3 regions of the Bacillus sp. PK3-067 genome follow, and region 3 is predicted to be linked to each of the others. Evidence: riboswitches for the same ligand, from Rfam matches in the RefSeq annotation. Region 3 holds a riboswitch; each other region holds the start of a gene.
What was found. A riboswitch is a leader RNA that binds a small molecule or an ion and turns the genes downstream of it on or off. The one in region 3 is predicted to bind S-adenosylmethionine.
Positions count from the first base shown of each region.

Region 1: linked by a shared signal. The riboswitch ahead of M1D73_RS02070 (cyclase family protein) and the one ahead of M1D73_RS04000 (sugar ABC transporter substrate-binding protein) in region 3 are both predicted to bind S-adenosylmethionine.
Region 2: linked by a shared signal. The riboswitch ahead of mtnK (S-methyl-5-thioribose kinase) and the one ahead of M1D73_RS04000 (sugar ABC transporter substrate-binding protein) in region 3 are both predicted to bind S-adenosylmethionine.

Region 1 covers NZ_CP096490.1:384,107-388,574, reverse strand. Annotated here, with positions in the region: partial or broken gene M1D73_RS02085 (MFS transporter) at 1-977, shown strand, start outside; gene M1D73_RS02080 (nucleotidyltransferase domain-containing protein) at 991-1,773, opposite strand; gene M1D73_RS02075 (PRK06851 family protein) at 1,885-2,994, opposite strand; SAM riboswitch class I at 3,144-3,256, shown strand; gene M1D73_RS02070 (cyclase family protein) at 3,342-3,974, shown strand; gene M1D73_RS02065 (hypothetical protein) at 4,003-4,383, opposite strand.
Region 2 covers NZ_CP096490.1:4,062,569-4,067,036, reverse strand. Annotated here, with positions in the region: gene M1D73_RS20785 (carbon-nitrogen family hydrolase) at 1-529, shown strand, start outside; SAM riboswitch class I at 601-742, shown strand; gene mtnK (S-methyl-5-thioribose kinase) at 833-2,014, shown strand; gene mtnA (S-methyl-5-thioribose-1-phosphate isomerase) at 2,011-3,072, shown strand; gene M1D73_RS20770 (YvrJ family protein) at 3,140-3,301, shown strand; gene M1D73_RS20765 (3-hydroxybutyrate dehydrogenase) at 3,331-4,107, opposite strand; gene M1D73_RS20760 (PadR family transcriptional regulator) at 4,272-4,468, shown strand, end outside.
Region 3 covers NZ_CP096490.1:771,614-776,081, forward strand. Annotated here, with positions in the region: gene M1D73_RS03995 (sugar ABC transporter ATP-binding protein) at 1-711, opposite strand, end outside; gene M1D73_RS04000 (sugar ABC transporter substrate-binding protein) at 708-1,820, opposite strand; SAM riboswitch class I at 1,909-2,014, opposite strand; gene M1D73_RS04005 (NCS2 family permease) at 2,103-3,404, opposite strand; gene M1D73_RS04010 (SDR family oxidoreductase) at 3,607-4,468, shown strand, end outside.

The DNA of each region.
Region 1 (4,468 bases), 390 kb from region 3:
ATCACTCCTTCTCCTGAGTTATTTGGATTATCTCGATTTATAGGAGGAATCGGATTAGGCGGTGTTATCCCAACAGCTTCAGCACTTACTGTTGAATATTCACCAAAAAAAAGGCAATCTTTTATTTATGCTCTTATGTTTACTGGCTATCCTTTAGGTATCGTGTTAGGTGCTATTTTGTCCATGCTTATGTTAGAAGATTTCGGATGGAGAATTATGTTTGGTATCGGAATGATTCCACTACTCCTCATTCCTTTCATTATTCGCTATTTACCCGAGTCCATTCAATTTTTATTATCACGTAATCGCCAAGAAGAAGTGAACCAAATTCTTAATCGTTTTCAAATTGAATTTCATGTAAAAGATAAAACTCATCAAGACCCATCTACTATACGAAAGAAAATGGATTTTTTACTTTATTCTCAAAAGAATACATAAAAGCAACGCTACTTTTTTGGATCACTTATATAATGGGAATGTTTTTAATATATGGTTTAAACACTTGGTTACCACAGATGATGCGCCAGGCAGGATATCCTCTTGGGTCTAGTCTGTCATTTCTACTTATGCTAAATATTACCGCAGCTATCGGCGCACTATTCGCTGGAGCAATTGCTGATCGTATAGGAGCAAAAATCGTTATTAGCATCTCTTATCTTATGGCAGCCATATGTATCGGACTATTAACAATCAAACCATCTGTTACAATCATTTATCTTTTAATTGGCCTTGCTGGTATTGGATCAGTCGGTATTACTCAAATATTAAATGCATATGTAACACAATACTTCCCATCACATATCCGAGCTACCTCCTTAGGCTGGGGACTGGGGCTTGGCCGAGTTGGTGCAATTGCTGGCCCAATTCTCGTCGGTATTATTATGACAATGCAATATGACCTAGCATGGAATTTTTACTTATTCTCCTTTGCAGGTCTTATCGCGGCTATATCTGTTTTCTTCATTCCTACAAAATAAAAAGAGCACAAACTTACTTGTGCTCTTTTTCATATGCTTCAAACAACATATCTCGAAACAATGTATTTAAACTCTCAATATCGATTCCTGATCCCTTTTCAATTCCTTTTACATATTGCTGATAGTAATGAATTTGTTCTTCTAAAAATTGATTTAGCACCTTAATTTTCAATCCAACATCTAATTCAGTACCTGCTTTTTTCTTTATTAACAACTTTTCAATTTCATCTAATACGCTACGTTCTAATGATAATTCTGTAATTAATCGATCAAATTCTACAGGAGGTAAAGTCGTTTTCTCTTCTAGCCACTTACAAGCTAAAATGGGACGTAATACATAAAAGTACTTTTTCAGCTTTACATTCTCACCTTGCAAAAATTCACGATAATTTTTCGACGCCATATGTAAATAATGATATATCGTTGCTTTTGGATCAAAATTCTTCTCACTCATCTGTTGAAGTAGTTCTGGAAAATTAGAGTTTTTCGAATAAAAAATTGGTGATCGAATCCACTCAAGTAAAGCAGGATTCGACTTCGCGAATAGTTGCAACGCCTTTTTAATATCCCAACCACTTATATCTAAATCATCACTAATTGGATATTCAATTACATCTCGTTTGTCATGAATTGATAAATACCATTCTACCGGATGTATATAAACAAACCTAACATCATAATCGCTATCTTTCGATGGAAACCCCCAAGCACGACTCCCTGATTCCACCGCAAATAAAATTTTTACATCATTCTCTTTTTCAATTCTTTCTAACTCCAACTCGATTTTCTCTCTCATTTCATAACATCTCCATTTTTTGATTATTTCCTTGGAAATTCGACAATACACTATTAATTTTACTACATACTAAAAAAACTGTCAGAAATTACTGACAGCCTAATGAAACGTCTATTGTTGCTTTTCAATTACAGTAGCAGCAATTCGTTCAAACTCTTTTTGAATCTCCTCTTTATATGCATCTACTATTGAAAAATCCATAGCAGCAATATAAATTCGTTCTAATTTATCACGAACCGATTTTGCTTTCGCTAAGAAAGACATCGCCTCATTCATTTTTGCTTTATATTGAATGGAGACATCACGAATTTCCTTCGCATATTTCTCATCCGTCCCTGGCGTAACAATAAGGACATACATATCAATAATTTCATCACCCTCGCGACTTGGAAAATATTCATGTGGTGCGGTGCTATCAAAAATTGCAAATCCTAATTCTCTTACGATAACCATATCAAGACTATTCGGGTCAAATCCGCAATGATATACTTCAACTTCAAACCCTTTTTCTTCAGCTGCCTTAGCTAACTTTTTGAGCATCGTTGATTTTCCAGAGCCTGGGCGCCCTTTTATAAAATAACGATGTGGTAACCCTTCTGTTAAATTAGGAACAAAATCAACTGCTCCTTTCGGTGTAGCAGCTCCTAAAAAACGATGTTTTACAAGCGATTGTCTCCCGCTTTTATCTGCAAATAATTTCTGGATTAGCTGATTGGTTAGTTCATTTGCTTTATTAAAATCTATATTATCAATATATATCTTCTCCCACTCATCATGTATAACCAATGCCTCTTTAAAACGTGCGTAAGCAGACTGAAAAGCTTTGCTTGCTTCTGAAACAAATCTTTCAATTTCTAACTTCTGCTTTCTTAGTTTATCTGAGTCCCAAGCAATTCCTAAATTTATATACTCTTCAACAACCCCTGGCATTTTTGGCTCAATAACATGCGGCGATGTCCCATCAACAATTCCTACTTTTAATTTTGGGATAATTACACCATCAACCGATTTATTATCAGAAGAACAATGTAAAAATTCAATATCATATCCTTTTTCAATCCATTCACGACCTATTGCCTTTATTAAAGAAGATTTTCCCGTTCCTGGGCCACCCTTTAAGATAAATAATCTGTCTAATCCTTTTAAATTCTCTTCGTATAAATTGTGAAATCCCCTAGCTGTATTACCACCAGCATAATAATTTAATACATTTCCTGTCACTGCACTCACTCCTTCGCAGCATTCTATTTACATAAGCTACAATATGCGAGCAGCTTTATTTGGGTGAATACCTATTTTGTATTGCACGCAAAAAGGAAATGAATTACAATTTAACTATCGGAAAATTCCGATTTTAAAAACTGAATACTTCTTTATCAAGAGAGGCAGAGGGACCGGCCCTTTGAAGCCCAGCAACCTCAGTTTATACAAACTGAATAGGTGCTAATTCCTGCAAAATGCAATGCATTTTGGAAGATAAAACCCAACTAGCATGTAAAGCTCATCTTTCTTGATACTGAAGGATGAGCTTTTTATTATTTGAAAAACATATATTGGAGGTATGTAAAATGAAAGTAATTGATTTATCACAAACATTTGAAAATAATATGTCTCAATTTCCTGGAACACCTAAAATACAACTAGAAGCTGTTACAAGTGTTGAAGAATCAGGATATCAAGTTACAGATTTTCATTCTGTCGTTCATGTTGGCACGCATTGTGATGCTCCTGCGCATTTTATTTCAGGCGCAACGACCATCGATCAATTACCGCTGGATCAATTTGTAGGTGAAGCTGTTCTTATAGATGTAACACATATTCAAGAGCGAAAATTACCTAAGACAGTATTGCATAATACTGACATAAAAGAAGGTGATATTGTTATTTTTCATTCTAATCTATCCACAAAATGGAATACAGAAGCTTATGAGAAGGAAGCATTTTATCTTTCTGAAGAATTAGCTAAAGAACTAGTGCGATTAAAAGTAAAATCTATCGGTTTAGATTTCATTTCCCCTGATGAAGTCACAACAGAAACATCACCGATTCATCACATATTACTAGGGAATGATATTTACTTAATTGAAAACTTAACAAATCTAGATGCTATCGAAGAAAAACGTTTCTTTTTCTCAGCAGCACCTTTAAAAATTAAAAATAGTGACGGTGCTTTCGCAAGAGCATTTGCTGTTATTTTTTAAACATAGCCTATAAAAAAAGCAAAGGCCACTACTGGTCTTTGCTTCTATATTTTCTATTTAAATTAAGAAAGAATTGTTCCACACGAGGACGCAACCAAGCTAAACAATCTATCTCTTTCTTCTTTGTGCAAGCTATCTCTTCTCCATCTACCATTTCAACAAGTTCTAGTTCTAACAGTTGCCTCGTGAATGCTAACATATTCACTTCTTCGGATGGATACTCTTCTTTTAATTTCTCCTCAATTTCCCCCAATAAAAAACCGTCACGCATCATTGCCAATGCATCAATCCAAAGTGGCGGCATTTCATATTTTTCTCCTGTAATTGTATCTTTTACAATATAATTCTTTTGCTCTTTTCGAAATTGAATCGTGTGTAAACATACAGTCGAATTTAATGTTAATTCCATCATACCACCTCTTTCATAATATCTGCATAGAAAAAAGGATGCGTGTGCACCCCTTCTTATCTTTTCATAACACTACTGAACCGCT
Region 2 (4,468 bases), 2.1 Mb from region 3:
AAAGCAAACAGAGCAAGGCGTTACAAATACGATGTATGTTGTAAATAATGAAGGACAGTTAGTCAACGAATATAGTAAAGTACATTTATTTCAGCTTATGGATGAACATAAATATTTAATAGCTGGTAATGGTACGGGCGAATTTAAGCTAGATGATGTTGAATGCGCTGGAACAATTTGTTATGATATTCGTTTTCCAGAGTGGATGCGTGTTCATACTGCTAAAGGGGCAAAAGTATTATTTGTTGTAGCTGAATGGCCATTAGTTCGTTTAGCACATTGGCGTTTGCTATTGCAAGCAAGAGCAGTTGAAAATCAGTGTTATGTTGTTGCGTGTAATAGAGCAGGGAAGGATCCGAATAATGTGTTTGCAGGTCATTCTTTAATTGTGGATCCTTGGGGTGAAGTTGTAGTAGAGGCGAATGAAGAGGAATCAATTTTATTTGGAGAGCTTGAATTCGAGAAAATTAAAGAAGTACGTAAAGGAATTCCAGTTTTTGCGGATCGCCGTCCAGAATTATACAAATAAAATGTTGACAAGTGATTTTTATTCTTGGTATAGTCTTCAACATAAAGTTAAAAATTCAAAAAATTATACAACTCTTATCAAGAGCAGGTGGAGGGATTTGGCCCGATGAAGCCCAGCAACCGACCGTAATACCATTGTGAAATGGGGCGTTTATTACGCCAAAAGGCACGGTGCTAATTCCAGCAGAAAGTAAAACTTTCTGGCAGATAAGAGGGGAGAAGATAAACTTCAAACCTCTTTCTTAGTGGAAAGAGGTTTTTCTATGTTAGAAAAACCTCTGAATTTAAAAAGGGGGAGAAGAAGATGGGATATTATTCATTAACAGAAATAACAGCTGTACAATATGCGAAAGATCATGGCTATTTTGAAGAGAAGGCAAATGTCATTTGTCATGAAATTGGAGATGGAAACTTAAATTACGTGTTTAAATTAGATGATGGAGAGAAATCCATTATAATAAAACAAGCACTGCCTTATGCGAAAGTAGTTGGTGAAAGCTGGCCATTGTCTATAAAAAGAGCAACGATTGAAAGCAAGGCATTACAAATTTTTGCGCAGTATGTACCGGATTATGTTCCAGTAGTGTACAGTCATGACGAAGAGTTAGCGATAACGGTAATAGAAGACTTATCAAGACTAACAATTACAAGAAAAGGATTAATAGACGGAGAAGAATATCCGCTTTTATCCCAGCATATTGGTCGTTTTCTAGCACATGTTTTATTTTACACTTCAGATTTTGGTTTACAGTCAAAAGAGAAAAGGGTACTAGAAGGTACCTTTGTAAATCCGGACCTTTGTAAAATTACAGAGGATTTAGTGTTTACAGATCCTTTTGGGCATTATGATACAAATGATTATGAGCGAGATTTACAGCTCGTGGTTGATGAACTTTGGAGTGATAAAACTTTAAAACTAAAAGTAGCACAATATAAATATAAGTTCTTAACAAGAAAAGAAACTCTTATTCATGGTGATTTACATACTGGTAGTATTTTTTCGTCACCTTCTGAAACGAAAGTGATTGATCCAGAATTTGCGGCATATGGCCCATTTGGGTTTGACATAGGTCAATTTATTGCAAATCTATTATTAAATGCGTTATCTAGAGAAGAAGAAAAGAGAAGTGTACTATTTTTCCATATAGAAAAGACGTGGAGTTATTTTGTAGAGACTTTTACAAAGTTATGGATTGGAGAAGGTGTAGAAGCATATACGAAAGAAAAACAATGGTTACCAATTATTTTGCAAAATATCTTTACTGATGCTGTTGGATTTGCCGGATGTGAACTAATTCGTAGAACAATTGGTTTAGCTCATGTAGCAGATTTAGATGAAATAGAAAATAAAGAAACAAGAATTCAAGCTAAGAAACAAGCGCTATCCTTAGGAAAAGAACTAATAAAATATGAATCTAAAAGTGCTGATATTCAACTGTTTCGAACATTATTTCAACAGACAGTTTCAAGGGGTGTAAAAGCATGAGTACAATCGTTACTGTTCCGAGATCTGTAAGTTGGAAAGGGGATGCAATTGCGGTATTAAATCAAACGAAATTGCCACATAGCACAGAATACAAAACATTAACGACTATTGAAGAGGTTTGGAAAAGTATCATAATGTTAGAAGTACGCGGAGCGCCTGCAATTGGAATTGTAGCTGCATTTGGCTTGGCGCTTGCAGCGAAAAAATATAATACTTTACATATCGAAGAATTTCAAAAGAAGTTTAATAGAGACTGTAACTATTTAGGGACATCACGCCCAACGGCAGTAAATTTATTTTGGGCAATTGATCGTATGAGAGAATCTATTCGAGAGATTACTACAATAAAAGAAGCACAAAAAATATTAGAAGAAGAAGCGCTTCGCATTCAACAGGAAGATGAAGAGGTGTGTCGAAATATTGGGGAATATGCGTTAACATGTTTTAAAGATGGCGATAATATTTTAACAATCTGTAACGCTGGAAGTATCGCAACTGCCAGATATGGAACTGCATTAGCTCCCTTTTATATTGGAAAAGAGAAAGGTGTGCGTTTACATGCATATGCGTGTGAAACGAGACCAGTTTTACAAGGTGGTCGCTTAACGACGTGGGAATTGAAGCAAGCAAATATTGATGTGACCCTTATAACAGATAATACTGCAGCTCATGCTATTCAAACGAAAGAAATAAACGCAATTATTGTGGGGGCGGATCGAATTGTCGCAAATGGAGATACAGCCAATAAAATAGGGACAATGAATTTAGCTATTTTAGCAAAGTACTTTAATATCCCATTTTACGTTGCTGCGCCACTGTCAACATTTGATGTTACGAAAGAAACTGGAGCCGAAATTATTATTGAAGAAAGAGATGAAACAGAAGTTACGAAAATCTTTGGAAAACAAGTAGCACCAATTGGAACGGATGTTTATAATCCAGCATTTGACATAACGCCGAATGAATTAATTACAGGAATTATTACTGAGAAAGGTATTATACGCGGGGATTATAAACGAGAAATTGCATCATTATTTGAAAAACAAGCTAATACATAATAGCTTGTTTTTTTATGCCTAAATGCAGTGTTTTCTCTTACTTATATAATGAAAGGAGGGGAAGAGGGTGGAAGAGTGGATCAAGATGATAGGTAATGTAGGGTTTCCGATTGTTGTAACATTATATTTACTCCACCGTATTGAAAGTAAATTAGAGGGGGTAATTGTTGCAATTGAGAAGCTCCCGCGGCAATTACTAAAGTACGAAGATCCTCGGGATAAAAAATAAAGTTTGCTCTTCTTGAGCAAACTTTATTTTTATTGAGCGGTATAACCACCATCGATAACGACAGCTTGACCAGTTATACCTTTAGCTTTTTCACTCGCTAAAAACATCGCATAATCTGCAATTTCTTGTACTTGTAATAAGCGCTTTTGTGGAACGAGTGGATAAATAACATCTTCTAAAACATTTTCAAGTGGTACATTTCGTGTAGTAGCTAAGTCTTGTAGTTGATTACGTACAAGGGGGGTATCAACATAACCAGGGCAAAGGGCATTAACAGTAATACCATGCGTAGCACCTTCTAAAGCGGCAACTTTTGTTAATCCAATTACGCCATGTTTTGCACTATTGTAGGCAGCTTTTCCAGCAAACCCGACAAGGCCGTTAATAGAAGCGACATTAATAATACGACCATATTTTTGTTGTTTCATAATCGGAAAGGCATGCTTAATTGCAATAAACGGAGCAATTTGCATAATTTGAATTAGTAGCTCGAACTTTTCAGTTGGAAAGTCTTCAATGGGTGAAACGTGTTGCATTCCTGCGTTGTTAATTAATATATGTAATGAACCGAAATGATCAACTGTTTGAGAAATTGCTGCTGTAATTTCCTCTTCAGATGTAACGTCACATTTTAAACCGATAGCTTGAAAACCTTCATTTTGTAATTGTTCAGCAGCTTCTTTTGCACGTTCTTCAAGCCGATCGGTAATCACAACTTTTGCACCTTCTTTTGCAAAAGCCTTTCCCATTTCATAACCAATGCCACTTGCAGCACCTGTTAAAAAGACAACTCGATTTGTAACCATGATGAAAAACATCCCTTCATAATAAAGTTTTCATAGTGCTCTATTTAGAGAAGCTATAATGAAATTCCTGCAAACATTTAGAAAAATATCGTTAGCTATCTTGTTTTGCAAAATAGTCTTTGCTATACTATTTTGTAAAGCAAGGTAGTAGGAGGATTTGAATTATGTCGACAAGTCAAATGCTGAAAGGGATTTTAGAAGGATGCTTACTTGCTATTATTTCTGAAGGCGAAATATACGGTTATGAAATGAGTGAAAAGCTAGCGAAGTATGGTTTTACAATGGCGAGTGAGGGAAGTATTTATCCGTTATTAATACGAATGCAAAAAGAAGGACTAATAACAAGCGTAATGAAGGAATC
Region 3 (4,468 bases):
TTCCACAATTTGTTGATCTGTAATCGTTGTAATGGTTTCAGAAAGGGCAACTTGACCGTTATGTAATACAGTTACATCATCCGCGAAATTTCGAATCTCTGATAAACGATGAGAAACTAAAAGGATGCCAATTCCTTTTGATGTTAAATCTTTTAATAGTTTCCCAAAGGTTTCAACTTCTTTTGGTCCAAGAGAAGAAGTAGGTTCATCTAATAAAAGGTAATTTGTATTGTTAGATAAAGCTCTTGCGATAAGAAGTAATTGTTTTTCATGTAATGAACAGTTTGAAACATCTTCCGAAACATTTAAATTTACCTGTACAGTTTGCAAATGTTGTTTAGCAAGTGCGACTAATTTGGACTTTGAAAATAGTACTTTATTTTGCATTGCTAAATGATCGATTAGTACATTTTCTAATACAGATAATCCGGGAATAAGTCCGTGATCTACTTCTTGTGTTACGAAAGAAATGCCATGCTTTTTTGCATCGCGCGGTGAAGTAAAGGAAACAGACTGAGTATCAATTTTTATATCGCCAACAACTGGTTGAATTTCACCAGTTGCTATTTTTAGTAAAGTACTTTTTCCTGCACCGTTCATGCCTAGTAAAGCGTGTACTTTTCCTTTTTGAATATGAATAGAAACATCTTCTAGAACAGGTGTAGCGACATGATAAGAATGTGTAATGTTTTGAAGAGAGAACGTCATCATTTTTTCTCCTTCTCTAATTTTTTCATCCAAGGGGAATATGCATCTTTTGAGTCTCCCCAACCGTTTATATATTTTGATAACTGATCCATTGTTATATTTTCTTTTGGTAAACTATTTTTCTTTACTAAATAAGGTTCTAGTGAATAAATATCTGGCGTTTGTTCACCAGCAATTTTTTTGTATAAAAATCGTACTTGAACCTTACCTACTTCAGCTGGATCAGTTGCAGCTGTAGCAGTCCAAGGTGAGTTTTCTTTTTGCATGAGTTGTAAATCCTCATTACTTAAGTCAATGCCATATACTTTTATATCTGTACGACCAGCTTGTTCAAGTGCTTTAACAGTCCCTTTAGCAAACTCATCCCACGAAGCGAAAATAGCTTGTAAATCGCCTTTTTTCGGATATTTCTTTAGTAAAGCTTCTACTTGTGTTTGTGTATCGAGTGGCGTGTTATTACTAGCAGTACCGAATCTTGCGATTTCTTTTATATTTGGATACCGTTTATAAAAAGCATCAATGATAACATTGCGACGTTCCATTGGAGCAAATCCGCCGACCCATACAACTGCGATATTTCCTTGTCCATTCAAATCTTCCGCTAATGTTTTTAATGATTTCCATGCAAGACTATAGTCATCTTGATCAATAATTGTCACACCTGGCAAGCGTAGATCGTTATCGAACGCAACTACGGGAATGTTCGCTTGTAACGCTTTTTCTACTCCAGGTTTTAGTGCTTCAGAACGGCCATGATCAATTAAAATACCATCCACTTTTGAATTAATAGCAGTATCTAAATTTGCAGCCATTTTTGCTAAATCGTTATCAGAATTGTAGACTTGTACACTGCCGCCAAATAGCTCAACTTGTTTTTTGACACCCTCAATATATTGAGAGGAAAAAGTTCCGATGGACATTTGCATAATTAATGCGATTTTTAATGGCTTCTTCATTTGGCTTGGAATTTCTGTTTGTAATTGATTTTCTACCGTTGTAGTCGCCTTTCTCACAGTTTGTTGCTTTTGTGAAGAGATAGTATCTTGTTCATTTGTACAAGCTGCTAATGTAAATAAGAGAAAAATAAGTACGATGGAACATAATTTTTTCATAAAAAAATCCCTCCTAAACTAAAAAGAGAGAGGAGGGAGTGAAAATAAAAAACGCCTTTTCATATAGAAAAGACGCCTTATCATATTACTCTTATCTTTCAACACAATGTGTTGTAAGAATTAGCACCGTGCCCATAAATGGGTCGGTTGCCGGGCTTCGTAGGGCTCATCCCTCCACCTGCTCTTGATAAGACATCCGATATTTAACTATTTTGAATTATTCCACAAACGAATGGTATTGTCAAACAGTATTTATAAAAAAATCCCTCAGGAAGAGGGATTTTAATGTGGTAAGAATATCAATTGATAAGCAAACAAAATTCCAAATACATATACAAGTGGGTGAACAGCACGGAATTTACCTTTTGCCACTTTCATAAGTGGGTATGAAATAAATCCAAGTGCGATACCTGTTGCGATACTTGATGTAAGTGGCATGCTTAAGATTACTAAGAATGCTGGGAATGCTTCATCAAATGCGTCCCAATCGATGTGGCGAACTGAACCCATCATAAGACTACCAACGATAATTAATGAGGGTGCAGTAATAGCTGATACACCAGAAACAGCACTTACTAATGGGCCGAAGAATGCTGCTAGTGTGAATAGAACCGCTACTGTAACAGTTGTTAAACCAGTACGACCACCAGCTGCAACACCAGCAGATGATTCAATGTAAGCTGTTGATGGTGTCGTTCCGAACATAGAACCAATAGTTGCTGAGAATGAGTCAGATAGAAGAGCTCGTCCTGCTTTTGGAAGCTTTCCGTCTTTCATAAATCCACCTTGTTGTGCAACGCCAAGTAATGTACCTGTTGTATCGAATAGTGTAACAAGGAAGAATGAGAATACAACGCCGTATAATCCGTAGTTAATTACGTCAGATACAGCAGTAATTGGATTTGAAACGATAATTCCTTCTGGTAAACCAGGCATTGATGTAACACCGTTTGAGAATGATAATTGTCCCGTGAAGAAAGCGATAATACCAGTTAATAGCATCCCGATAAATAGTGCGCCATTTACATTTAAAGACATAAGGACAATTGTAATTCCAAGTCCAGCTAATGCTAGTAGTACTGGAGCAGAGTGAAGATCACCAAGTCCAACTAAGTTTGCATCATTTTTTGTAACGATACCTGTTAAACGTAAACCGATAAAGGCGATAAATAGCCCGATACCAGCAGTAATTGCATGTTTTAAGTTTTCAGGAATTGCTTCCATTAATTTTGTACGGAAAGATGTAAATGATAGCAAAATTAAAATCATACCTGCTACGAATACAGCAGAGAATGCAATTGCGAAAGTCATGCCTTCATGCGCTTTTACAACAGAGTAAGAGAAGTAAGCATTTAATCCCATACCTGGCGCGATTGCGATTGGTAAGTTTGTAAAGATTGCCATAAATAATGTTCCGACAACAGCAGCGATAATTGTTGCTGTAAATGCTTGTTCAAATGGAACACCTGCATCTCCAAGGATAACAGGGTTTACGACAATGATATATGCCATTGTTAAGAAGGTAATAATACCTGCCATAATTTCAGTTTTAATAGAAGTTTTATGTTTTGAAAGGTTAAACATATAAACATCCTTTCTGTTTACGAATAATTTTCACAACAGTTATATATAATATTCGTTTTTTATCTATTTTGCAATAGTTTTGCATAAAAAGTTTATAACAATTCATATTTTGTGTCTTAAATTCGAATATTAATCGTAAAACGATGTGTGAATTTCAGCTTTTTATTGTGCACATGCTAAGGAAAAGGAGTTGAAAGCAGCTATGCCACAGCAAAAAAACTTTATAACAATGCCTGCGCAACATCAAAATAAGCAGCCAGGTATTGAATCATTAATGAGCCCCCTTCCGCAGTTTGAAGATGCAAACTATAAAGGAAGTGAAAAGTTAAAAGGGAAGAATGTGTTAATTACGGGAGGAGATAGCGGAATTGGACGAGCAGTTTCCATCGCTTTTGCAAAAGAGGGAGCAAATGTTGCGATTGCTTATTTAGATGAGGAAGAAGATGCAAATGAGACGAAACAACGTGTTGAAAAAGAAGGTGTAAAGTGTGTATTGTTGCCGGGGGATTTGAGTAATGAACAGCATTGTAAAGATATTGTGGAAGAAACCGCCCGGCAGTTAGGTAGTTTAAATATTTTAGTGAATAACGTTGCACAGCAATATCCGCAGCAAGGGCTAGAGTATATTACAGCAGAACAGCTAGAAAAAACATTTCGTATTAATATTTTTTCTTATTTTCACGTTACGAAAGCAGCCCTTTCTCATTTGAAGAAAGGGGATGTCATTATAAATACGGCATCTATCGTTGCATATGAAGGAAATGAAACGTTAATTGATTATTCCGCAACGAAAGGAGCAATCGTAGCTTTTACAAGATCACTTTCTCAATCGTTAGTGCAAAAAGGGATTCGGGTAAATGGTGTTGCACCAGGCCCGATTTGGACACCGCTTATTCCATCGAGCTTTGATGAGAAGAAAGTCTCTCAGTTTGGGAGCAATGTCCCGATGCAACGGCCTGGTCAACCATATGAATTAGCGCCGGCATACGTATACTTGGCATCTGGTGATTCATCCTATGTTACTGGGCAAATGATACATGTAAATGGGGGCGTTATTGTAAATG